DNA from 3 places in the Bradyrhizobium sp. CCGUVB23 genome. Region 3 is predicted to be linked to each of the others. Evidence: predicted binding sites of a transcription regulator. Region 3 holds the regulator's gene; each other region holds the start of a gene.
The links. The regulator PhoB, encoded in region 3, activates phosphate uptake and scavenging genes when phosphate is short. The targets are predictions, from matches to a motif close to TGTCATNNANCTGTCAT.
Positions count from the first base shown of each region.

Region 1: a site for PhoB is predicted at 5,431-5,447, ahead of NLN62_RS38605 (RNA degradosome polyphosphate kinase). Genes of this name have one in related genera too.
Region 2: a site for PhoB is predicted at 5,409-5,425, ahead of NLN62_RS47445 (Orn/Lys/Arg decarboxylase N-terminal domain-containing protein). Genes of this name have one in related genera too.

Region 1 is NZ_JANADQ010000001.1:8,286,964-8,294,638, forward strand. It holds gene NLN62_RS38590 (glutamine--tRNA ligase/YqeY domain fusion protein) at 1-1,204, shown strand, start outside; gene NLN62_RS38595 (nuclear transport factor 2 family protein) at 1,234-1,626, shown strand; gene ppx (exopolyphosphatase) at 1,648-3,150, opposite strand; gene NLN62_RS38605 (RNA degradosome polyphosphate kinase) at 3,166-5,355, opposite strand; gene NLN62_RS38610 (DnaA ATPase domain-containing protein) at 5,505-6,182, opposite strand; gene NLN62_RS38615 (CDP-alcohol phosphatidyltransferase family protein) at 6,275-6,817, opposite strand; gene purM (phosphoribosylformylglycinamidine cyclo-ligase) at 6,973-7,675, shown strand, end outside.
Region 2 is NZ_JANADQ010000001.1:10,079,370-10,087,044, reverse strand. It holds gene NLN62_RS47475 (hydroxyacid dehydrogenase) at 15-1,064, shown strand; gene NLN62_RS47470 (hypothetical protein) at 1,099-1,332, opposite strand; gene NLN62_RS47465 (flagellar basal body rod protein FlgC) at 1,226-1,630, shown strand; gene NLN62_RS47460 (hypothetical protein) at 1,746-2,027, opposite strand; gene NLN62_RS47455 (hypothetical protein) at 2,197-2,409, shown strand; gene NLN62_RS47450 (GNAT family N-acetyltransferase) at 2,428-3,006, opposite strand; gene NLN62_RS47445 (Orn/Lys/Arg decarboxylase N-terminal domain-containing protein) at 3,008-5,365, opposite strand; gene NLN62_RS47440 (universal stress protein) at 6,003-6,842, shown strand; gene NLN62_RS47435 (AAA family ATPase) at 6,872-7,675, shown strand, end outside.
Region 3 is NZ_JANADQ010000001.1:3,307,888-3,315,562, forward strand. It holds gene argF (ornithine carbamoyltransferase) at 1-907, opposite strand, end outside; gene NLN62_RS15120 (aspartate aminotransferase family protein) at 907-2,115, opposite strand; gene NLN62_RS15125 (GcrA family cell cycle regulator) at 2,573-3,085, shown strand; gene phoB (phosphate regulon transcriptional regulator PhoB) at 3,168-3,875, opposite strand; gene phoU (phosphate signaling complex protein PhoU) at 3,890-4,606, opposite strand; gene pstB (phosphate ABC transporter ATP-binding protein PstB) at 4,618-5,436, opposite strand; gene pstA (phosphate ABC transporter permease PstA) at 5,433-6,278, opposite strand; gene pstC (phosphate ABC transporter permease subunit PstC) at 6,283-7,272, opposite strand; gene pstS (phosphate ABC transporter substrate-binding protein PstS) at 7,443-7,675, opposite strand, start outside.

The sequences.
Region 1 (7,675 bases), 5.0 Mb from region 3:
CCTGTTCCGGCGCATGAAGGCCGGCGAATTCCCGAACGGCGCGCGCGTGCTGCGGGCCAAGATCGACATGGCCTCACCCAACATCAACCTGCGCGATCCCGTGCTCTATCGCATCCTGCATGCGCATCATCCGCGCACCGGCGACAAGTGGTGCATCTATCCGAGCTATGACTACGCGCATGGCCAGTCGGATGCGATCGAGGGCATCACGCATTCGATCTGCACGCTGGAGTTCGAGGACCACCGTCCGCTCTATGACTGGTTCATCGAGAAGCTGCCGGTGCCCTCGGAGCCGCATCAGTATGAATTCGCACGGCTGAACCTGACCTACACGGTGCTGTCGAAGCGCGTGCTGACCCAGCTCGTGCGCGACGGCCATGTCGCGGGCTGGGACGATCCGCGCATGCCGACCATGGCGGGCCTGCGCCGCCGTGGCGTGCCGCCGGCCGCACTTCGCGAGTTCGTCAAGCGCATCGGTGTGGCGAAAGCCAACAGCGTGGTCGATGTCGGCATGCTCGAATTCTGCATCCGTGAGGAATTGAACCGCACGTCGCAGCGGCGCATGGCGGTGTTGCGGCCGCTGAAGGTCGTGATCGAGAACTATCCGGAAGGGCAGGTCGAGGAGCTCGAGGCGATCAACCATCCCGACGATGCATCGGCCGGCACGCGCAAGATCGCGTTCTCTCGCGAGATCTATATCGAGCGCGACGACTTCATGGAAAACCCGCCGAAAAAGTTCTTCCGCCTGTCGCCGGGCAACGAGGTGCGGCTGCGCTACGCCTATTTCATCAAGTGCACCGGCGTGATCAAGAACGACGCCGGCGAGGTGGTCGAGCTCCGCTGCACCTATGATTCCCTGACCAAGGGCGGCAACGCGCCCGACGGCCGCAAGGTCAAGGCGACGATGCACTGGCTGCCGGCGGCGCAGTCGGTGTCGGCGGAGATCCGCCTCTACAACCAGCTGTTCTCGAACCCGAGCCCGAACGCTGCCAATTTTGCCGCCGATCTCAATCCGCAGTCGCTGGAGATCCTTCCCGACGCGCGGATCGAGGTGTCGGTTGCCGAGAGCAATGCGACCGAGCCGATGCAGTTCGAGCGGCAGGGCTACTTCGTGCGCGACAAGGATTCGACGCCGGGCAAGCCGGTGTTTTCGCGGACGATCGGATTGCGCGACACCTTTGCCAAGGAAGTCGCCAAGGGCTGAGAAAGGGCTGACAGAGGCTGAGCTGTCGCATGCAGGAGGAACCCGACGCCATCGTTTCCGCCATCATCGCGAAATGGTCTGCCGGCTTCGCAAGGTTGGATGCGGCGGCGCTGTCGTCGCTGTATTCGAGGAACGCGTTCTTCTATGGCTCCAATCCAACGCTCTATCGCGGCCGCGACGGCGTTGCGGCGTATTTCAAAGGTCTGCCACGCTGGCGAGCGCCGAGCGTTTCGTTTTCGGACGTAGCTTGCGCGCACGTCACGCCTGAGGTGGTCAACATGGCCGCCATCGCTTCGTTCGACCTCGGCGAGGAAGCCCCGCCGCTCTCGGTCAAGATCACCTGGGTCATCGTCCGCGAGGATGGCGACTGGAAGATTGCGTGCCATCACGTCTCCGCGAGGACGGCGCTCATCGCGCAGTAGCGCCTCTCGAAGCTGTTGGCCTTAACGCCTTACGATGGACCCCGAGCGGCCGACGAGGCGGGCGAGCTGCTTGAAGCGGCCGCCGACGCGGTCGGCGACGAGATCGCCGAGGCGGTGCTCGAACACCAGCATCAGCTTGCGGCCCGTGCTGCGGAAATGGGTGGCCGGCAGCACGCCGGGCCGGGCCGCCGAGATCAGATGTGCGACGCGGAACGCGGCGCCCAAGAGCCGGGCGCGCTCGAGATGCGCAGGCGTGAGCAGCTCCTGCATCGTCAGCGGCGGCTGGTTCTCTTCGCTCAAGCCCGCATAACGATAGAACACCGACAGGCCGACGAAGGCGCGGCCTTCATGGCTGACTGCGCCGAAATTGCCGTTGACCACGAGGCTCAGCGTCTGCTCGCCGCGGTGGTCGGGATGGACGCGCCAGCCGATGTCGGAGAGCAGGCACGCGGTGTGGCGCAGCCTGCGGTCCTCCTCGGTCTCCCGTAGCTTCACCACGCGCACGAAGCGATCGGTCCATTCCATCAGCTCGCGGGCATGGCGCGCCGAGCGTGACATCAGCTGGTTCAGCTCTTCCGCGGCGCAGATCAATCCGTCCTTGGCGCGTTCGGCTTCCGACAGCTTCTCGTGCAACAGGCCTTCTCGCACGCCGAAGGTCGAGAACACGATCGTCTTCGGCCGTGCGACGCGGATGATGTGCTCGAGCACCAGCGCGGCATAGGCGAGGAGAGGCCGCCGCGCATCGGCGACCAGTTCGATGTCGGCCAGCATGTTGGACGCAGCCAGGCGCCGCAGGCGTCGCGCGAAATCCAGTGCGTCCGCCGCCGGTATCGAATAGCCGTGCATCACCTGGAGCGGATAGCCGCTCTGGATGATGTGGATGCGGGCGAGTGCGCGCCACGTGCCGCCGACGGCATAGAAGGTGCGTCCGCGCCCGGCCTTGAGCTGCTCCACCGCGTCGAGCTCCTCCTGCACGATGTGGTCGGCGCGCTTCAGCGATTTATGCGCGAGATCCTGCAGGGCGAGCCCGCCGAGGGGCAGCGTCACGCCGCTGCGCACGCTGTTGCGGTGGACCTCGACGAGCTCCAGCGAGCCGCCGCCGAGATCGCCGACGATGCCGTCGGGATGATGGATGCCGGAGACGACGCCGAGCGCCGAGAGTCGCGCCTCGCGCGGGCCCGACAGGATCTCGATCTTTACCGCGCAGATGCGCTCGGCCTTGGCGATGAAGTCGGGGCCGTTCGAGGCGTCGCGGCACGCGGCGGTCGCGATCGCAAAGACGCGGCCGACCTGCATGACGCGACAGAGCGCGCGAAATCGCTTCAGAGAGGTCAGCGCCTTGTCGACCGCGTCGGGCGCGAGCAGACCCGTGCTCTGCACCTCGCGGCCGAGACCGCAGAGCGTCTTCTCGTTGAAGATCGGAATGAGGCTCCGCGCCAGTTCCTCGTAGACGACGAGACGCACCGAATTGGAGCCGATATCAATCACCGCGACGCTTGCGCCACGTTTGCGCGGCCGTGTCACGGCAACAATCTCCGATCAGGACTGATGACGTTCGTTCCGGCGCGTGAGACGCCGCGGCGAGGATTCCTTGAGCGACTTTCCACGGCCAGACAGACTCGGATTTGTCATGAAGTAGTTGTGCACGTTGAAGGGCTCCTCGCCCTTCGCGGCCTTCATACGCGTTGACGATCCGTCGGGCAACAATTGCCAGCTCTGCTCATTGTCCTTCAGGTTGGCGACCATGATCTGCTCGAGAACCTGCTGATGTACCGTCGGATTTTGCAGCGGGCACAACACCTCGACACGGCGGTCGAGATTGCGCGGCATCATGTCGGCTGACGAGATATACACAGCCGCTTTCGCGCTCGGCAGGCCCTGGCCCATGCCGAAACAGTAGATACGGCCGTGTTCGAGGAAGCGCCCGATGATCGATTTGACGCGGATGTTCTCCGACAGGCCGGGGATACCCGGCCGCAGGCAGCAGATGCCGCGCACCACGAGCTCGACCTGGACGCCGGCTTGAGATGCCTCGTAGAGCGCGTCGATGATGTCGGGGTCGACCAGGGCATTCATCTTCATCCAGACCGCGCCGGTCCGGCCGTGCCGCGCATGCGCGGTCTCGCCCTGGATGTGCTCGATGATGCGCTTGCGCAGCGTCAGCGGCGACACCGCCATCTTGTCGAGATCGCTCGGCGCGGCATAGCCGGTGATGAAGTTGAACACGCGCGCAGCGTCGCGGCCGATAGTCGGGTCCGACGTGAAGTAGGAGAGGTCGGTGTAGATGCGCGCGGTCACCGGATGGTAGTTGCCTGTGCCGGTGTGAACATAGGTGGTGAGGCTGCCGCCCTCGCGGCGCACGACCATCGAGAGTTTTGCGTGCGTCTTGAGTTCGAGGAAGCCGTAGACGACCTGCACGCCGGCGCGCTCGAGGTCGCGCGCCCAGCGGATATTGGCCTCCTCGTCGAAGCGCGCCTTGAGCTCGATCAGCGCGGTGACGGACTTGCCCGCCTCGGCGGCCTCGGCCAGCGCACGCACGATCGGCGAGTTGTTGGAGGTGCGGTACAGCGTCTGCTTGATCGCGACGACGTCGGGGTCGCGCGTGGCCTGCTGGAGGAACTGCACGACGACGTCGAAGGATTCGTAGGGATGATGGACGATGAGGTCCTTCTGCCGGATCGCGGCGAAGATATCGCCGCCATGCTCGCGCACGCGCTCGGGATGACGCGGCACGTAAGGGGTGAATTCGAGGTCGGGGCGATCGAGGCGGGTGAGTTGCGACAGCTCGTTCATGGCGAGCACGCCGTCGACCAGGAACACTTCGTCTTCGGCCGCAGAGAGCGCGTGCTGCACGAAGCTGCGCAGTTGTTCAGGCGTCTTGGCGTCGACCTCGAGCCGGATCACCGATCCGCGGCGGCGTCGCTTCAGCGCGGTCTCGAACACGCGCACGAGGTCTTCGGCCTCTTCCTCGATCTCCATTTCGGAGTCGCGGATGATGCGGAAGGCGCCCTGGCCGTGGACGTTGTAGCCGGGGAACAGGCGGTTGATGAACAGGGCCGTCATCTGTTCCAGCGAGATCAATCGCACCACGCCATCCGCGGGCAAGCGGACGAAGCGGTCGATCTTGCCGGGCATGCGGATCAGCGCGTTCATCTGCTTGCCGTCAGCGGCGCGCGTGAGCTGAAGCGCGATGGTGAAGCCCAGGCTCGGAATGAACGGGAAGGGGTGGGCGGGATCGATTGCGAGCGGAGTGAGCAAGGGAAAGACGTTGTGGAGGAAGTGGTCCTCGAGCCAGTTCTTCTCCGCCTTGGTGACGTCCTTGCCGTCGACCAGCACGATGCCGACGTCGGCGAGCGTACCGCGCAGATCGCGCCAGATCGCCTGCTGATCGCTTGCGAGTTGCGAGACGGTGCGGTTGATCAGCGCGAGCTGCTCGGACGGGGTCAGGCCGTCGGGGCTGCGCTCGGGAATGCCCTCGCGGACCTGCGCCTTGATGCCGGCGACACGGACCATGAAGAACTCATCAAGGTTATTTGCCGAAATCGACAGGAATCGCACCCGCTCCAGCACCGGATGGTGGGGATTGACCGATTCCTCCAGGACCCGGCGGTTGAAATGCAGCCAGGAAAGCTCGCGATTGATGAATCGCTCCGGGCTCGTGGCGATCGCAGGCAGGCCTGTCGATTCCGGTTCTTTTTCTTTGATTTCAACAGCTTGCGCGGAGTCCATGAGAAGTCGATCCATCTTCTTTCGCCTTATCTTGCGACTTATGCGCAAAACCGGCGCAGAGCATGTGTTAGTGCGATGACGTTTCGATGACATTGATGTTCCGCCGCCCGGCGCCGTCAAGCGGCTGCGGCGGACCAAGCCTGGAAGGATCAGGCGTCGCGCAGCAATTCGACGGCAAGCGCCCGGGTCACGGGCCGGCCGAGCCGCAGGGCTTCGCTGTCGAGCAGCTCCACGGCCCGCCGCGCCGCGGCGGAGGAGCGCTCCAGGCGGGTCGCCAGATAGCCGACCACGCTCTCATCGACGTTCAATTGGCGGTCGGCGCAGAACTTGACGATCAGGCCGCGGAAGAGCTGGTCGTCGGGGGGTAGGAGCGACACCACCGGCACGGCGCGCAGGCGCGAGCGGAGGTCGCGCAGCTCGATCTCCAGCGCCGCCGGTACCTCGCGGCCGGTGAGCAGGACGTAGGCCCCGTCCTCGCGCGCGAGGTTCAACAGATGGAAGAGCGCGCGCTCGTCGAGGTCCTTCGATTTCAGGTCCTCAACGACCAGTGCGCCCGTGGCGAGCGCTCCGGGCACGGCGGCCGCGGTCAATGCATTGGCGGTGGTGGAACGGGCGCCGGCCTCTTCAGCCCAGATGGCGGCGAGGTGGCTCTTGCCCGAGCCTTCGGGCCCGGCCAGCCACATGACCCGGTTTGGCCATTCGGGCCAGCCGTTGATCAGGGCGAGACCGGCGGCGTTGGCGGGGCCTTCGAGAAAATTGTCCCGGCTCAGGCTTTCCGCATGCGGAAGCGAAAACGCCAGTTGTCGGGGATGAACGCGGCCTGCCACGCTTGCTTTGCTCCATGCCGGGCGAGCCGGCTTCGTTTGAAGAGATTCGACGTATCGAGCGGGAGTTGGCCTTTTGCGGGACCGCATCCCCCTCATTTGGCCTCGATCGTGCTCATGTGCCGCAGCCACTCGACGAGATAGAGCGACACGGAGGAGAGTGTGAAGACCGTGACGAGGCCCATCAGGATTATATCATAGGGGCCGGGCTTGAAGCCGAAGGCGAGGGAGGCCAGCACCAGCGCCGCATAGGCCACCTGGGCTGCAGTGTTGAGCTTCGACACCTTCGACGGCTTCATCTCGACCGGCTTGTCGAACAGCCAGGAGACGATCACGGCGGCGACGATCATGATGTCGCGCGAGACCACCAGAATCACGATCCAGCGCGGGATGTCGCCCCAGATGCCGAGCGCCAGATAGATCGAGACCAGCAGCGCCTTGTCGGCGAGCGGATCGAGCAGGGCTCCGAGCTCGCTCCTCATGTTGAAGCGCTTTGCCAGGAAGCCGTCGACAGCGTCGCTGATGCCGGCGATCAGAAAGACGGCGAACGCCACCTCCATCTGGCTCGACACAATCGCCCAGACGATGATCGGGACCAGCATGATGCGGCCCAGGGTAATGATGTTTGGAATACTCACGCGGCGCTTCCCGGCACCCGGTGTGACCCCGAATCCGGCCCTTTGGAGGCTGAACCGGTTGATATGTCTACATAGTATAGCCTCAGGCCCCTTGCGAGCCATTGCGCGGCCCTCGAATTCGACGTAACCAGCCGCAAATCCACTGGAAATCCGGCATGACCGACCGCAAAAACGGCCTTACCTACGCCGATTCAGGCGTCGACATCGATGCGGGCAATCGCCTGGTCGACCTGATCAAGCCGATGGTGCGCGCCACCGCGCGTGCCGGCGCCGATGCCGAGATCGGCGGTTTCGGCGGCCTGTTCGACCTCAAGGCAGCCGGGTTCAAGGACCCGGTCCTGGTCGCCGCCACCGACGGTGTCGGCACCAAGGTCAAGATCGCCATCGAGACCGGCCTGCATGGCGGGATCGGCATCGACCTCGTTGCCATGAGCGTCAACGACCTCGTGGTGCAGGGCGCCGAGCCGCTGTTCTTTCTCGATTATTTCGCCTGCGGGAAGCTCGATCCCGAGGCTGCCGCGTCGATCGTCGCGGGCGTCGCCGAAGGCTGCCGCGAGTCCGGCTGCGCATTGATCGGCGGCGAAACCGCCGAGATGCCGGGCCTCTACAAGGACGGCGACTATGATCTCGCCGGGTTCGCGGTCGGCGCCGCCGAGCGCGGGACGCTGCTGCCACGAAAGGATATCGCCGCGGGCGATGCCGTGATCGGCCTGGCGTCCTCCGGGGTGCATTCCAACGGTTTCTCGCTGGTGCGCAAGATCGTCGAGCAGTCCGGCTTCAGCTTCGAGGCCCAGGCGCCGTTTGCGCCCGTCATGACGCTCGGGGGCGCGCTGCTCGCGCCGACCCGGCTCTACGTCA
Region 2 (7,675 bases), 6.8 Mb from region 3:
CCGGAAGCCTGTCGATGCCTGTCAACACCAAGCGCGTCTTCTACGTCAAATATCTCGCACATCCGATCTATGTCGACGTCCTGAAGGCGCGGAGTGACGTCCGGCTCGATCGCATCGAGAATGAAAGCCCGGAAGAATTCTACGCGCCGATTCTGGAGGCCGCGCATGTCTATCAGATCGGCGCCGCGCGCGACGAGCTCGCTCCCCATTTCCATGCCCAGGCCGGGCTGCTGAAACGCGCGCCGAACCTGCTGATCGTCTCCTCCAACGGCGCCGGCTTCGATCCGGTCGATGTCGAGGCCTGCACGGCGGCGGGCGTGCTTGTCGTCAACCAGTCCGGCGGCAACGCCCATTCGGTGGCTGAACACGCGCTCGCGATGATGCTCACCCTGTCGAAGCGCATCATCCAGTCGGATCGCCGTCTGCGGCGCGAGCGCGACGTCAACCGCAACGATCTCATCGGCAACGAGGTCGGGGGCAAGACAATCGGCATCGTCGGGCTCGGCAATGTCGGCCGCCGCATCGCCGCGCTCTGCAACACCCTGCTGGGCATGAAGGTCCTGGCTTACGATCCCTATCTTTCTGCAGGCGAGATGGCCGCGCGGGGCGGGGAGAAGGTCGAGCTCGACGAACTTCTGCGCCGGTCCGACTTCGTCTCGATCTCCTGTCCGCTGACCAAGGAGAGCCGCGGCATGATCGGCGTCCGCGAATTTTCGCTGATGCAGCCGCACGCCTATTTCGTCACCACTGCGCGCGGATTCATCCATGACGAGGGTGCGCTGCTCCGGGCCCTGCGCGACCAGCGCATCGCCGGCGCCGGCCTCGACGTCTGGTCCAAGGAGCCGCCGCCGCCGGAGCATCCGCTCCTTCAGCTCGACAATGTGCTGGCGAGCCCGCATACCGCGGGCGTGACCCGGGAGGCCCGCCAGAACATGGGACGCATCGCCGCCGAGCAGGTTCTCGATGCGCTCGACGGCAAGCGGCCGCCCCGCATCATCAACCCCGAGGTCTGGCTGCGCTACGCCGAGCGCTTCAAGCAGGCTTTTGGCGTGACGCCGGGGTAGGGCGCGCGAAGTCTGATTGCGCTCCGATCGTTGGTTACGAGGATGAGAACAGAAAGCGGCGGATTTTACCGATGGCGTGAATGAACGCGTATGACTTGTCCTGTAGATCAGGGTTCATGAGCATACCTTCGATTGCGACATCCGGACTTTCTGCGGCGAGTTTGCGCGTAAGCGTGGCCGCGAGCAACATCGCCAATGTTAACACGACCGGCCCGTTACCCGCGTCGGGCGGATCGAGCACGTCGGCCGGTGCGGGCAGCTCGGGCATTGCTCCGACTTTTCCCGCGGCTTATGTGCCATTGCGAGTCGATCAGGTCGCCCAATCGAGCGGCTCGATGCCGGGCGGTACGGTTGCGACCGTGTCGACGGTGTCGCCGAGCTTCACCGCCCAATCCGACCCAGGCGCTCCCTTCGCAAACCATGATGGTCTGGTCGCAGCGCCGAATGTCGATCTCGCCGGGGAATTCGTCGAGTTGACGACCGCAAAATACAGCTTCATTGCCAATGCGAAGGTCATTCAGGCCTACTCGGAAACGACAGAGTCGCTCCTCGACATCGACACGTGACGGGTGATGTCGGCCTGTCTTGCCAGCCTTCGCTCGTCCGCCTCCACCGGCGCGACGCCGGGGTAGGGCCTCTACCCCAGCTTTGCGCCGAGCTGCTGGAACGCGGCCTCGCAAGTCATGAGGTCGAGATGGCCGCCGCCCGCGTTCCGAAGAAGGTGATGTCGGACGGTGAGGTGCGTCCTTGCACGCGACCGCTGGCGAGATCGCAGAGATCTCCGAGGACGTCTTTCTCGCTGATCGCGCCGCTCGCGATCGGTTGCAGGATGTCACCAACGCCGTGAAAGGCGGATTCCCGCCGGTCCACGAACGCACGCGATATCTTTGCTGCCTCGTCATCAACCTTGCGGGTTTGTGGCGTGTAGCCGCCGACGAGGTCCAGATGCGTGCCCGGCCGCATTACGCCGAGCGCTTCCGGAAGACGTTTGGGGTCACGCGACGATAAGGCGCGGCGGCTGACGGATCGGGATTGGGTCCGGGAAGCGGCCTCAGTTTGATCCTTCTCAAAATCTCCTTACCCCTTTCGGGGTAATTAGGATTAGAGTGCTGCCGGGGCAGCAGGAGGTCCCATGTCACGCTATGTCGTCAGGTTCATGAAGGACGTGCTCGGTGAGTACGGCCGGCAGAGTGAGGTCTGCCAGGGAACCCTGGAAATCGACGCTTCCTGTGAACGCGAAGCGACCGAGCAGGCCAAGCTGAAATTCTGCAAGGACCAGGCGTTACATCACTGGTCCCTGCATGCGGATCGTATTCATGTGAAGGCGGCCGATTTTCCGTCCTGAGGCGGAGGTCCGGCGCGTTCAGCGGCTGAGGATGGACGCAGGCGGCGCCGCAGTCGCGCCGGCGCCGAGCGATCGCTGCACCATGACGGTATCGGACCAGCGGCCATGGCGGTAGGCGACCCCGCACAACAACCCGACCCGGGCAAAGCCGAATTTTTCGTGCAGCGCCAGTGAAGGCGCATTGTCGGCGTCGATATAGCCGATCATCTGGCGGAAGCCGGCCGCGGCGCAAGCGTCGACCAACTCCTGAAGCAGCAGGCGTCCGACACCGCGGCCGAGATGGTCGTGATGGACGTAGATCGAGTGCTTGGCGGTGTAGCGATAGGCCGGGCGCTTGCGAAACAGCACGGCATAGGCATAGCCGATCACCTCGCCGCGCCAGGTCGCGACCAGGTGGGGGAGGCGCGTCTGCCGCAGATTCTTGCGCCGGTCGCGCAGATCGTCGGGCTCGGGCGCGCCGGTGCCCTCGACGTCCTTCGCCACGCCGTGGCGGACGTGATGGCGGTAGATCGCCAGCATCGCCTCGACGTCGCTGTCGCGCGAGGGCCGGACCAGGACCGGCTCATCGTTCGTGCGCATTGCACTGGTTTCGTTCATGCTACTCGGCCACCACGTAGGTATAGAGCCCGATACGGCCGGCGGCGTCGACCTCCTTGTAGACACCCTGGATTTCGACGTCGAAGCCTGGAAACGTGTTGAAGCAGGTTTCGAACATCTTGAGATAATCGATCATGGGTTTCGCGCGTTCCGTGAGCCGCTCGCCGGGCACGATGGTGGCGATACCGGGAGGATAGACCACGAAAGGCGTCGTCGCGATGCGGCCGGCGATGGCCTCGATCGGCAGATAGTCGACATCGTTGCGGATCAGGCAGCGCGCGGCGTCGCGCGGCGACAGCGCGATCTCCGGGAGGTGCTCAGGCAGGAACTGACGCGCCTGGAGCGCACTGACGTCGGCCTTGCGGAAGAAGCGGTGCATCTCCGCACAGAGGTCGCGCAGCCGCACGCCGGCATAGCGCGCCTGCCGTCGTTGATAGAATTCGGGGATGGCGTCCGCGAGCAGCGTATTGTCGTCGTGCAGCTTCTTGAACGCGACGAGCCCCGAGATCAGCGTGCCAGCCTTGCTAGCCTCGACGCCCGGCGTCAGCAGGAAGAGCAGGGAGTTGAGGTCGTTCTTCTCGGCAACGATGCGATTCTCGCGCAAGTATTGCGCGACGACGGGGGCGGGGATGCCGTGTTCGGCATAGGTGCCGGTGGCGCGATCGAACCCTGGCGTCAGCAGCGTCAGCTTGTTCGGGTCGATCATGGCAAAGCCCTCGGTCATGCCGGGGAAGCCATGCCAGGTGCTGTCGGGACCGAGCTGCCAAAGCGCGGGATTGGTGGCAAGCTCGTCGGTCGAGAGCGTCTCCCAGGCGACGTTATGCGCGGCGCCCGGCCGGCTCACATCCGGAATGGCAACGCGATCGGGGACGAACGGCTCGAAGAACCAGCGCCGCTCGACGTTCTGCTCTTTCTCCTCGAACTCGCGGCGCATGGCGCGGATCTTCTTGCGCAGTTCGATGCCGAGGCGGATCGTGTCGTCCCACAGCACCTCGCCCGAGCGGCCCTTCATCATCTGCGCGCCGACGTCGAGGGAGGCGAACAGCGGATAGAACGGCGAAGTCGAGGCGTGCTGCATAAAGCTTTCGTTGAAGCGGCGGTGCTCGACGCGCCGCTTCTGGCCGCGGATATGGCGGTCCCTGATGTGGATCTGGGACGCCTGCGAGAAGCTCGCGAGCTGCTTGTGGGTCGACTGCGTCGCGATGATGCCGGGTGCGTCTGGCGTGAGGCCCGACAGACCCATAGCAAAACGCCCGGCATAGAGCGGATGAAACTTCATGAAGCCGGCCCAGGCCTCGTCGAACAGGATGTAGTCGCAGAGGTGGCCGATGCGCTTCAAGATCATCTCGGCGCTGTGGATCGTGCCGTCATAGGTGCATTGTTCGACGACGGCGACGCGGAACGGCCGTTCCCTGCGCCAGGCGTCGCGATCGCTGACCAGCGGATGATTGCGGATCGCCTCGCGCAAGGCCTTCTCGTCGAGTTCCTCCCAGCGCATCGGGCCGATCAGGCCCCAGGCATTGCGGATGGTCGGCACGTAGACAGGGATGCCGCCATTGATCATCAGCGCGCCGTGATGGGCAGCCTTGTGGTTGTTCCGATCGAACAGCACGAGGTCACCGTCGGTGACGAGTGCGCCGAGTGCAACCTTGTTGGAGGTCGAGGTGCCGTTGAGCACGAAATAGGTCTTTTCCGCACCGAAGATTTGGGCGGCTTCCTTCTGCGCTTTCAGCGCCGGTCCTTCGTGGGTGAGGAGATCGCCGAGATCGAGCACGGAATTGTCGAGGTCGTCGCGAAATACGGACTCGCCGAGATGCTCGACGAAGACACGGCCGATCGGGCTGCGGCTATAGAACATGCCGCCATTGTGGCCGGGGCAGGTCCAGAGCTGGTTGCCTTCCTCGGCATAGTCGACCAGCGCGCCGAAGAACGGCGTCTTCAGCGTCTCCGCATATTGCTTGAGCCGGCTGATCAGGTTCTTGGCGATGAAGGGCGGGGTCTCCTCGGACAGGAAGACGTAGCCGTCGATAAAGTCGAGCACCTCGACCGGCAGGTCCTCGAAGCGCTTGCGGCGGATCAGGAGGATGATCGGGAAGTCGAGACCGCGGCGACGCATCAGGTTGATCAGGGCGGCGGTCTTGCCCTCCAGCCCCTTCTTGCCCCAGTCGACCACCATGCAGCCGATGGCGGCGTCTGTCTGCACGGCGATCTCGGCATCCTCGAGCTTGCGGGCCCTCACGACCTCGAAGCCGGAGCGCTGGATCTCCTCGATGATCTGGTTGAAGCGGATGCCCTCGAGGTCGTCGGCATCGAACACCGGGGCGGCGAACAGGAAGTTGAAGCGCTTGAAATAGTCCATGGTGGGTCCCGAATAGCGAAGCCAACAGCTCTCGGCATATTCGATGACAGTTCGATGACAGCGTCGTCCCTGATGGGAGGCCGCTGCCGACGTCTCTGTTTGTAGGGGCAGGCGACGCGTGGCTTTCCAGCGGACATGAGGTTGGCGGCACGGGGCGTCCTTTGGAGCGTCTTCGCAGCCGACGCGGTGATGTGCCCGAGGGGCCAGGAGCGATCACAATGATTGCGTCCGGCCCAACTGGACGATCAGCAATGGTTGCTTTCGCGCCTCTTCTCAGAGCGGAGCAGCGAGCAGCCAACCGCTTCTTGTAGTGGTCAAACTGAGACTCCGCGACGATGCAGAAGACCGTCGCGATGCCACCCGGTGCGTTCTTGATTGCCAGTGAACGATGAAAGGACGCAGGTGGCGATCGCCGTTGGAGAGACGACGTTATTTGCCAGCCTGACATCGAATGGCGCGTCAGGCAATACTATCATAAAGTGAGGCGGCGCCAAATGGAGGTCGAGAAGCCGCCGGGTGCTGGATGGCTGGCGCCTCACCAACGGTCTGCCTCGGCAACAGCTAGCATTCGGAAGTCACTGCATTGGGAGATGAGCAGCGCCGCATCTGAGATTTGTGTCCAGCATGGGGGTTGAGAATGAAAACGATTCTAGTACCGATCTACAACATGGCGATGATGACATCCGCGCTCGAGGTCGCGGTACGACTGGCGCAACGGACTGGCGCCTATGTCGAAGGTTTTCCGCTCCGGTTCAGCATACCTCAATATGTCGTCGCAGAGTTGGCTACCGGCCTCTCCTTGGATTCGTACCATGAGAGGAGTGAGGAGGAGATCGCCGAACTGCGTCGTTCATTCGAGGCGTTCATGTTGAAGCACGAGGTTCCGAAGGCGACCGCAAGCTCGAACCGGCCATGCTTCGACTGGTTCGATAATGCACCTGAAGGTGAGGATTTTGTCGGAAGTTATGGACGTGCTTTCGACATCATCGTAATGCCGCGGTCCGACGTGGATGCCGCCGGCCCTCACCGCCGCGTCATTGAGTCTGCGCTGTTCGAGAGTGGCAGGCCTGTCCTGCTGGCACCACCAGACGTGCCGAGAAGCATTGCGACAAACATCGTGATCCACTGGAACGGGAGTACCGAACAGGCTCGTGCAAACGCATTTGCGATGCCGCTGCTTCGTTTGGCCGAAAGGGTTACGTTGCTGAGGGTGATTGGCGGACAGGACGTGGCAGGCCCATCCGCGGACCAGATAGTTCGCCAATTGCAGTACAATGACATTCCCGCCAAACTGGTGAGCGTTGAACTGGGAGATCGCAACACCGGCGAGGCGGTCCTCGATGCGGCCAGAGCTCAGGGCTGCGATCTCCTGATAAAGGGAGCCTTCACCCGCAACAGGTTGCGGCAAATGATATTCGGCGGTGCCACCAGCCATGTCATGGAGCACGCGGATTTGCCTGTCCTGCTGGCGCATTAGCATCGTATCGCACAGGCCGTAGGTATGCCATGACCGGTATTGCAGAGTGGCTAGCATCGATTGGTTTGGGAGAGTACGCCCAGCGTTTCGCCGAGCACGCGATCGACCTCTCGGTCGTCAGCGATCTCACAGAGCAGGACCTCAAGGACCTCGGCGTCCTGCTTGGTCACCGGCGAAAGATTCTGCGCGCGATTGCAGAACTTAAGGGTGAAGTCCTTGTATCGGCCCAAAGGAGCGCCAAACCAGCGCCGCGGGACAGCGCCGAGCGGCGCCAACTCACGGTCATGTTTTGCGATCTGGTGGATTCGTCGGCGCTTGCTGCCCGACTGGATCCAGAGGACTTACGCTCGGTAATCGGCGCCTATCACGACTGCATCGCGGAGATCGTCGCGCGGAATGAGGGCATCATCGCGCGGTACATGGGGGATGGCGTGCTTGCCTATTTCGGCTACCCCCAGGCGCACGAGGACGATGCCGAGCAGGCGACACGCGCGGGGTTGGCGCTGGTCGATGCCGTAGCCAACCTCCGGATAGATTTCGGCGCCAAGCTACAGGTCCGCGTTGGGATCGCCACCGGCATGGTAGTCGTGGGCGATCTGACCGGCGAAGGCTCCGCCAAGGAGCAGGCGGTCATTGGTGAAACACCGAACCTGGCTGCTCGCCTGCAGCAGTTCGCCGAGCCCGGTATGGTGCTGATTTCCGAGAGTACGCACCAGCTCACCGCCGGATACTTCGAATACGGCGATCTCGGCTCTATCGCGCTCAAGGGTTGGGCGGAGCCGATACCGGCCTGGCAGGTGCTCGGGATAAGCGGTGTGGAAAGCCGTTTCGAG
Region 3 (7,675 bases):
AGCACCAGGCCAAAATGCCCTTCTGCGCGTGCAGGCGGTTTTCGGCCTCGTCGAACACGACGGATTGCGGGCCGTCGATCACCTCGTCGGTAACCTCCTCGCCGCGATGGGCGGGCAGGCAGTGCATGAACAGCGCATCGGGCTTGGCGAGCGACATCAGCTTGGCGTTCACTTGGTAGGGCTTGAGCACGTTGTGGCGGCGCTCGCCTTCCTTGTCGCCCATCGAGACCCAGGTATCGGTGACGACGCAATCGGCGCCGCGCACCGCGGCTTCCGGATCGGTACCCAGCATGATCGGAGCGCCCGTCGCCTTCACCCAGTCGCGCATCGCCTTTTTCGGCGCGAGCTCCGGCGGGGTCGCGACATTGAGGTTGAACTTGAAGCGCTCGGCGGCATGCGCCCAGGAGGCGAGAACGTTGTTGTCGTCGCCGGTCCAGGCCACCGTCTTTCCTTCGATCGGCCCCCGATGCTCCTCATAGGTCATGAGGTCGGCCATCACCTGGCAGGGATGCGAACGCCGCGTCAGCCCGTTGATGACGGGCACGGTCGCATTCGCCGCGAGCTCGAGCAGCGCATCGTGATTGAGGATGCGGATCATGATGGCATCGACATAGCGCGACAGCACGCGCGCGGTGTCGGCGATGGTCTCGCCGCGGCCGAGCTGCATCTCGGCGCCGGTGAGCATGATGGGCTCGCCGCCGAGCTGGCGCATGGCGACATCGAACGACACCCGCGTCCGCGTCGACGGACGCTCGAAGATCATCGCCAGCGTCTTGCCTTCGAGCGGCTTGACCGGCTGATGCGCCTTCTGCTTCGCCTTCATGGCGGAGGAAGCGGCGAGCATGCTCTTGAGCTCCGCCAGCGGCAGCTCGTTGATGTCCAGGAAGTGCTTGGGCGTCTTGCTCATCAGCCTGCCGCCCGTGCCTTGAGATTCGATTCAATCGCCGTGCAGGCGCGCTCGAGCCGCGCGACCCCCTCCTCGATCTCCACCTCGGTGACGATCAAAGGCGGCAGGAAGCGCACCACATTGTCGCCGGCGCCGACGGTGAGCAGCTTTTCGTTGCGCAGCGCCGTGGCGAGATCGCCGGAGGGCACGACGGCCTTGAGGCCGATCAAAAGCCCCTCGCCGCGCACCTCGCTGACGACATCGGGATGGCGGTCGATCACGGAGGCCAGCTTCTGCTTGAGCAGCAGCGACATCTTCTGCACGTGATCGAAGAAACCGGGCTTGAGCATGACGTCGAGCACGGCGTTCGCCGCGGACACGGCGAGCGGATTGCCGCCGAAGGTCGAGCCGTGCGAGCCGGGCGTCATGCCTGAGGCGGCTTCGGCGGTCGCAAGGCACGCGCCGATCGGAAAGCCGCCGCCGAGTGCCTTCGCAAGCGACATCACGTCGGGAGTCACGCCGAGACGGCGATGGGCAAAGAGATCGCCGGTGCGGCCCATGCCGGTCTGCACCTCGTCGAAGGCAAGCAGAAGACCATGCTCGTCGCAGAGCTGGCGCAGCGCGCGATAGAAGGCGGGAGGAGCCGAGCGTACGCCGCCCTCGCCCTGGATCGGCTCGATCAGGATGCCTGCAGTCTGTGGGCCGATCGCCTTCTTGACGGCTTCGAGGTCGCCATGCGGCACCTGGTCAAAGCCGTCGAGCTGCGGGCCGAAACCTTCGAGATATTTTGCCGAGCCGGTCGCCGCGAGCGTTGCCAGCGTGCGGCCATGGAAGGCGCCCTCGAAAGTGATCATGCGGTAGCGCTCGGGATGGCCCTTGGAGGCGTGATAGCGGCGCACCACTTTGATTACGCATTCCATCGCCTCGGCGCCGGAATTGCAGAAGAACACGAAGTCCGCAAAGCTCTCGTTGCAGAGCCTGACTGCCAGCTTCTCGCCGTCCGGGCTCTGGAACAGGTTCGACATGTGCCAGAGCTTCGTGGCCTGCTCCTGCAAGGCCTTGACCAAAGCGGGATGTGCATGGCCCAGCGCATTCACGGCGACACCCGAGGTGAAATCGAGATAGCGCTCGCCATTGGTCGCGACCAGCCAGCAGCCTTCGCCGCGCTCGAAGCCGAGCTCGGCCCTGGCGAAAACGGGAAGCAAATGCGTCGCGGCGCTTTTGGTCATGACGGTCACTTGAATGTTGAGGCTGGCTCACGAGACTGCCTTGCGCAGCGCATCGTTGACCTGCCCGGAAAACGAAACGTGCCGCCTTTTAAGGGCGGCACGTGTCACCATTTTATGCTTGGAAAAACCGCTGTCAATGCCGCCAGAAGGCCCTGCAAGGCGTGCGGCCGTAGTCTTGCGGTGGCATTTTTGAGTTCTTTTAGCGACGGAACATGTGGACGCGGAGCCGCAGACTCTTGCGCGGGAGTCACGCCATATTGTAGCGTTTCCCCTGTCAGATACGACATCTCGTGCAGCAGTTCTGATCCTCTTAGTCCTCATGTACCGGCGTAGCGTTCAGGTGCGTTTTCGCGCCCGGCGAGCCTTAAGGGATTCTGGCGGCACGGGTTTTTCGAGGCTTAGACATCGCCACGCGGCCCCAAGGGATTGGCAGGCGCGCGGCGAGGGGAAGGGTGCAATGACGGTTTTGACCTGGTCCGACGATCGCGTCGAGCAATTGAAAAAGCTCTGGGAAGCCGGGCTTTCGGCCAGCCAGATCGCTGCCGAACTCGGGAATGTGACCCGCAACGCCGTAATCGGCAAGGTGCACCGGCTGGGCCTGTCCGGCCGCGCCAAGAGCCCGTCCTCGGCGGCTCCCCGGCCGCGCAAGGCGCGCCCGGCGCAGCACATGATGCGGGTGAGCCGCCCGATCTCGCGCGGCAACACCGCCCTCGCCCAGGCCTTCGAGGTCGAGGTCGAGCCCGATCCGATCACCTATGACAATGTCGTTCCGATGAGCCAGCGCCTGTCGCTGCTCGAGCTCAACGAGGCGACCTGCCACTGGCCGGTCGGCGATCCCTCGAGCCCGGATTTCTTCTTCTGCGGCGGCAAGTCGCTCTCGGGCCTGCCCTATTGCGCACAGCACTCGCGCGTCGCCTACCAGCCGGCCGCCGACCGCCGCCGCGCACCGGCCAAGCCCGGCACGCGCTGAGTTCAGCCACAAACGACAACGTCCCGGTGCAAGGCCGGGACGCTTGATCGAGAAACGTCAGCGCGCCATCCGGCGCGCTTTTTTACGTCTGCTCCGCCTTCGCGAAACGATCATCCAGCGCGTAGCCGGCGCCACGGACGGTGCGGATCGGGTCCTGCTCGCGACCGAGATTGAGCAGCTTGCGCAGGCGGCCGATGTGGACGTCGACGGTGCGCTCGTCGATATAGATGTCGCGGCCCCAGACGCTGTCGAGCAGCTGCTCGCGCGAGAACACCCGGCCGGGATGCTCCAGGAAGAACTCCAGGAGGCGATATTCGGTCGGGCCGAGGTCGATCGGCCGACCGGAGCGCGCCACGCGGCGCTTCTCGCGGTCGAGCTCGATGTCGCCAAAGGCGAGTATGGTCGCGAGCCGCTCGGGGCTTGCACGCCGGAGCAGGCCTTTCACGCGCGCGAGCAATTCGGGCACCGAGAACGGCTTGACGATGTAGTCGTCGGCGCCGGTCGCAAGCCCGCGCACCCGCTCGCTCTCCTCACCGCGCGCGGTGAGCATGATGATCGGCAGCTGCTTGGTCTCGGGCCTGGCGCGAAGCCTGCGGCACAGCTCGATGCCGGACAGTCCCGGCAGCATCCAGTCGAGCACGATCAGGTCGGGAATGTGCTCCTTGAGGCGGGTGTCGGCGTCGTCGCCGCGCATCACCGTCTCGACATCGTAGCCGTCGCCTTCGAGGTTGTAGCGCAACAGCTCGGTCAGCGCTTCCTCGTCCTCAACAACCAGAATGCGTGCGCCCATGGCGTCGTCGCTCCTTAAGTGTTCGGCACGGTCGTGGCGAAGGTCGTCATATCGCCCTTCGGCCGCTTGTCCGCGATGGCCTGACCTTCGATCATGTAGAAGACGGTCTCGGCGATGTTGGTCGCATGGTCGCCAATCCGCTCGATGTTCTTGGCGCAGAACATCAAATGGATGCAGAACGAGATGTTGCGCGGATCCTCCATCATGTAGGTGAGGAGCTCGCGGAACAGCGAGGTGCAGATCGCGTCGACCTCCTCGTCGCCCTTCCACACCATCATCGCCGCCGGCAGGTCATGCGCGGCATAGGCGTCCAGCACCGACTTGACCTGCTGCTGCACGAGGTCGGTCATGTGTTCCAGGCCGCGGAACAGCTTCAGCGGATGGAAATCGGTTTCCAGCGCGGCGACGCGCTTGCCCATGTTCTTGGCGAGGTCGCCGATCCGCTCCAGATCGGTCGCAACGCGCATGGCGCCGACGATCTCGCGCAGGTCGACCGCCATCGGCTGCCGGCGCGCGATCGTGAGCACGGCGCGCTCCTCGATCTTCTTCTGGAGCGCGTCGATCTCGGCGTCGGTCGCCACCACGCGCTGGCCGAGAGCGACGTCACGGCGGATCAGCGCATCGACGGAATCGACGATCATGCGCTCGGCAAGGCCGCCCATCTCCGCAACGAGCCGCGTGAGCTCCTGGAGGTCGGTGTCGAAGGCCTTTGCGGTATGTTCAGAAGCCATTTCCTGTCTCCTCAGCCGAAGCGGCCGGTGATGTAGTCCTGGGTGCGCCGGTCGCTGGGCGACGTGAAGATCTTGCTGGTCTCGTCGAACTCGATCAACTCGCCAAGATACATGAAGGCGGTCTTGTCGGAGACGCGCGCCGCCTGCTGCATGTTGTGGGTGACGATCGCGATCGTGTAGTTCTCTGCGAGCTCCTGGATAAGCTCCTCGACCTTGGCGGTCGAGATCGGATCGAGCGCCGAGCAGGGCTCGTCGAACAGGATCACCTCAGGACGCACCGCAACGGTGCGGGCGATACAGAGACGCTGCTGCTGGCCGCCGGAGAGCGACAGGCCGGAGGCGTTGAGCTTGTCCTTGACCTCGTTCCACAGCGCGCCGCCGCGCAGCGCCTTCTCGACCCGGTCGTCCATCTCGGACTTGGAGATCTTCTCATAGAGGCGGATGCCGAAGGCGATGTTCTCGTAGATCGTCATCGGGAACGGCGTCGGCTTCTGGAACACCATGCCGACGCGAGCGCGCAGCAGATTGAGGTCGAGCTTGGTGTCGAGGATGTTGGTCTGGTCGAGCATGAGCTGACCGGTGGCGCGCTGGCCCGGATAGAGATCGTACATCCGGTTGAAGATGCGCAGCAGGGTCGACTTGCCGCAGCCCGACGGACCGATGAACGCCGTAACGCGGTTGGTGCCGAGCGTCAGGTTGATGTTCTTCAGCGCGTGGTGCTCGCCGTAATAGAAATTGAGGTTGCGCACCGTCACCTTGGCCGGAGCCTCAGGCAGCGTCGGCGACGCCTGACGTCCGGTGGAACTTACGGAAACGGACAGATCGCTCATTTTGCAGTCCTCTCGGCGCCAAGAATGCGCGCGCCAATGTTCAGGGCAAGCACGGTCAGGGTGATCAGCAGCGCCCCGCTCCAGGCCAGCTGCTTCCAGTAGGCGTAGGGGCTCTGCACGAAATTGTTGATGGTGACCGGCAGATTCGCCATCGTCTTGTTCAGGCTGAGGCTGAAGAACTGGTTCGACAAGGCGGTGAACAGCAGCGGCGCGGTCTCACCGGCAACGCGGGCGGTCGCGAGCAGCACACCGGTGATGAGGCCGGAGCGCGCCGCGCGGTAGGCGATCCGCTTGATCACCAGCGAGCGCGGCAGGCCGAGCGCGGAGGCCGCTTCGCGCAGCGCGTTCGGCACCAGCAGCAGCATGTCCTCGGTCGTGCGCAGCACCACCGGGATCACGATGACGGCCAGCGCGAGGGAGCCGGCGATCGCGGAGAAGCCGCGCATCGGCACCACCACCGCGCCATAGATGAACAGGCCGATGATGATCGAGGGCGCGCTGAGCAGGATGTCGTTGATGAAGCGGATCACCGAGGTCAGCTTGTCGTTGCGGCCGTACTCGGCGAGATAGGTGCCGGCGAACAGGCCGAGCGGCGCGCCGATGCCGACGCCGATCACGGTCATGATGATCGAACCGATGATGGCATTGCGCAGGCCGCCTTCGGTCGAGCCCGGAGGCGGAGTGTCCGCGACGAAGAGCTGAAGGTTCAGACCGGTGAGGCCGTTGTAGAGCAGCGTGATCAGGATCAGCGCGAGCCAGGTCACACCGAAGGCGGCGGCTGCGATGCAGAGCCCGCGGATCACGATGTCCTTGCGGCGGCGGCGTGCGTAGATCGGGTTCATGGCGTCACTTCCCCGCCTTCTGTTCCAGCCGCAGCAGCATCAGCCGCGCACCGGCCAGCACGAAGAACGTGAGTACGAACAGCAGGAGGCCGAGCAGGATCAGGCCGGACTGGTGCAGGCCGTCGCTTTCGGCGAACTCGGATGCGATCGCCGCTGAGATCGTGGTGCCCGGCGCGAAGATCGAGGAGGAGATACGGAAGGAGTTGCCGATGATGAAGGTCACCGCCATGGTCTCGCCGAGCGCGCGGCCGAGTGCCAGCATGACCCCGCCGATGATGCCGACACGCGTATAGGGGATCACCACGCTGCGCACGACCTCCCAGGTGGTGCAGCCGACGCCATAGGCGGCTTCCTTCAGGACCGGCGGCACGGTCTTGAACACGTCGACCGAGATCGAGGTGATGAAGGGCAGCACCATGATCGCCAGGATCAGCGAGGCGTTGAACAGGCTGAGATAGGACGGCGGGCCGGCGAAGATCGCGCCCAGCACGGGAACGCCGTCGAACAGCTTGATCATGAAGGGCTGGAATGTGTTGGCCAGGAACGGACCCAGCACAAAGAAACCCCACATGCCGTAGATGATCGAGGGAATGCCGGCGAGCAGCTCGACCGCCATGCCGATCGGGCGGCGCAGCCATTGCGGGCAGAGCTCGGTGAGGAAGATCGCAATCCCGAGCCCAACGGGGATGGCGATCAGCATCGCGATGAAGGAGGTAACGAGCGTGCCGTACATCGGCCCGAGTGCGCCGAGCACGGGCGGATCGGCCGAGGGCGCCCAGCGCTGCGTCCACAGGAACGAAAGGCCGTATTCCCTGATCGCCGGGAAGGCGCCGACGATCAGCGACAGGATGATGCCCCCTAAGATCAGGAGCACCGAGATCGCGCTGAGCCGCGTGATCCAGTAGAAGGTCATGTCGCCGAGCTTGAACGCGCTCAAGGCCTTGGCGCGGTCATATGGTCCGGCGTCGTCGACGATATCGCTCTGAACGGCCATCTCTGCCACGCCGATCCCCTGCACCAATTAAGTTGCGCCTGTTGTCGGTCTCGTGCCCCGGATGCGGCGCAGCGCGAAGCGGTGCGACGCTGATCCGGGGCCGAAGTTGTGATGGTCCCGGCTCAGCGGCGCGGCATTTCATGCCGCACCGCGTCCGGGACACAAGCATCTCAGCTCTTGATCTCGGCAGCCCAGGTCTTCTCGATCAGCTGGACGACGCTGTCCGGCATCGGGATGTAGTCGAGCTCCTCGGCCGCCTTGCCGCCGTTCTTGAAGGCCCAGCGGAAGAACTTGATGGCTTCCTGCGAGGCCGCCTTGTCGGTCGCATCCTTGTGCATGAGGATGAAGGTCGCCGCGGTGATCGGCCAGGACTTGTCGCCGGGCTGGTCGGTCAGGATCACGT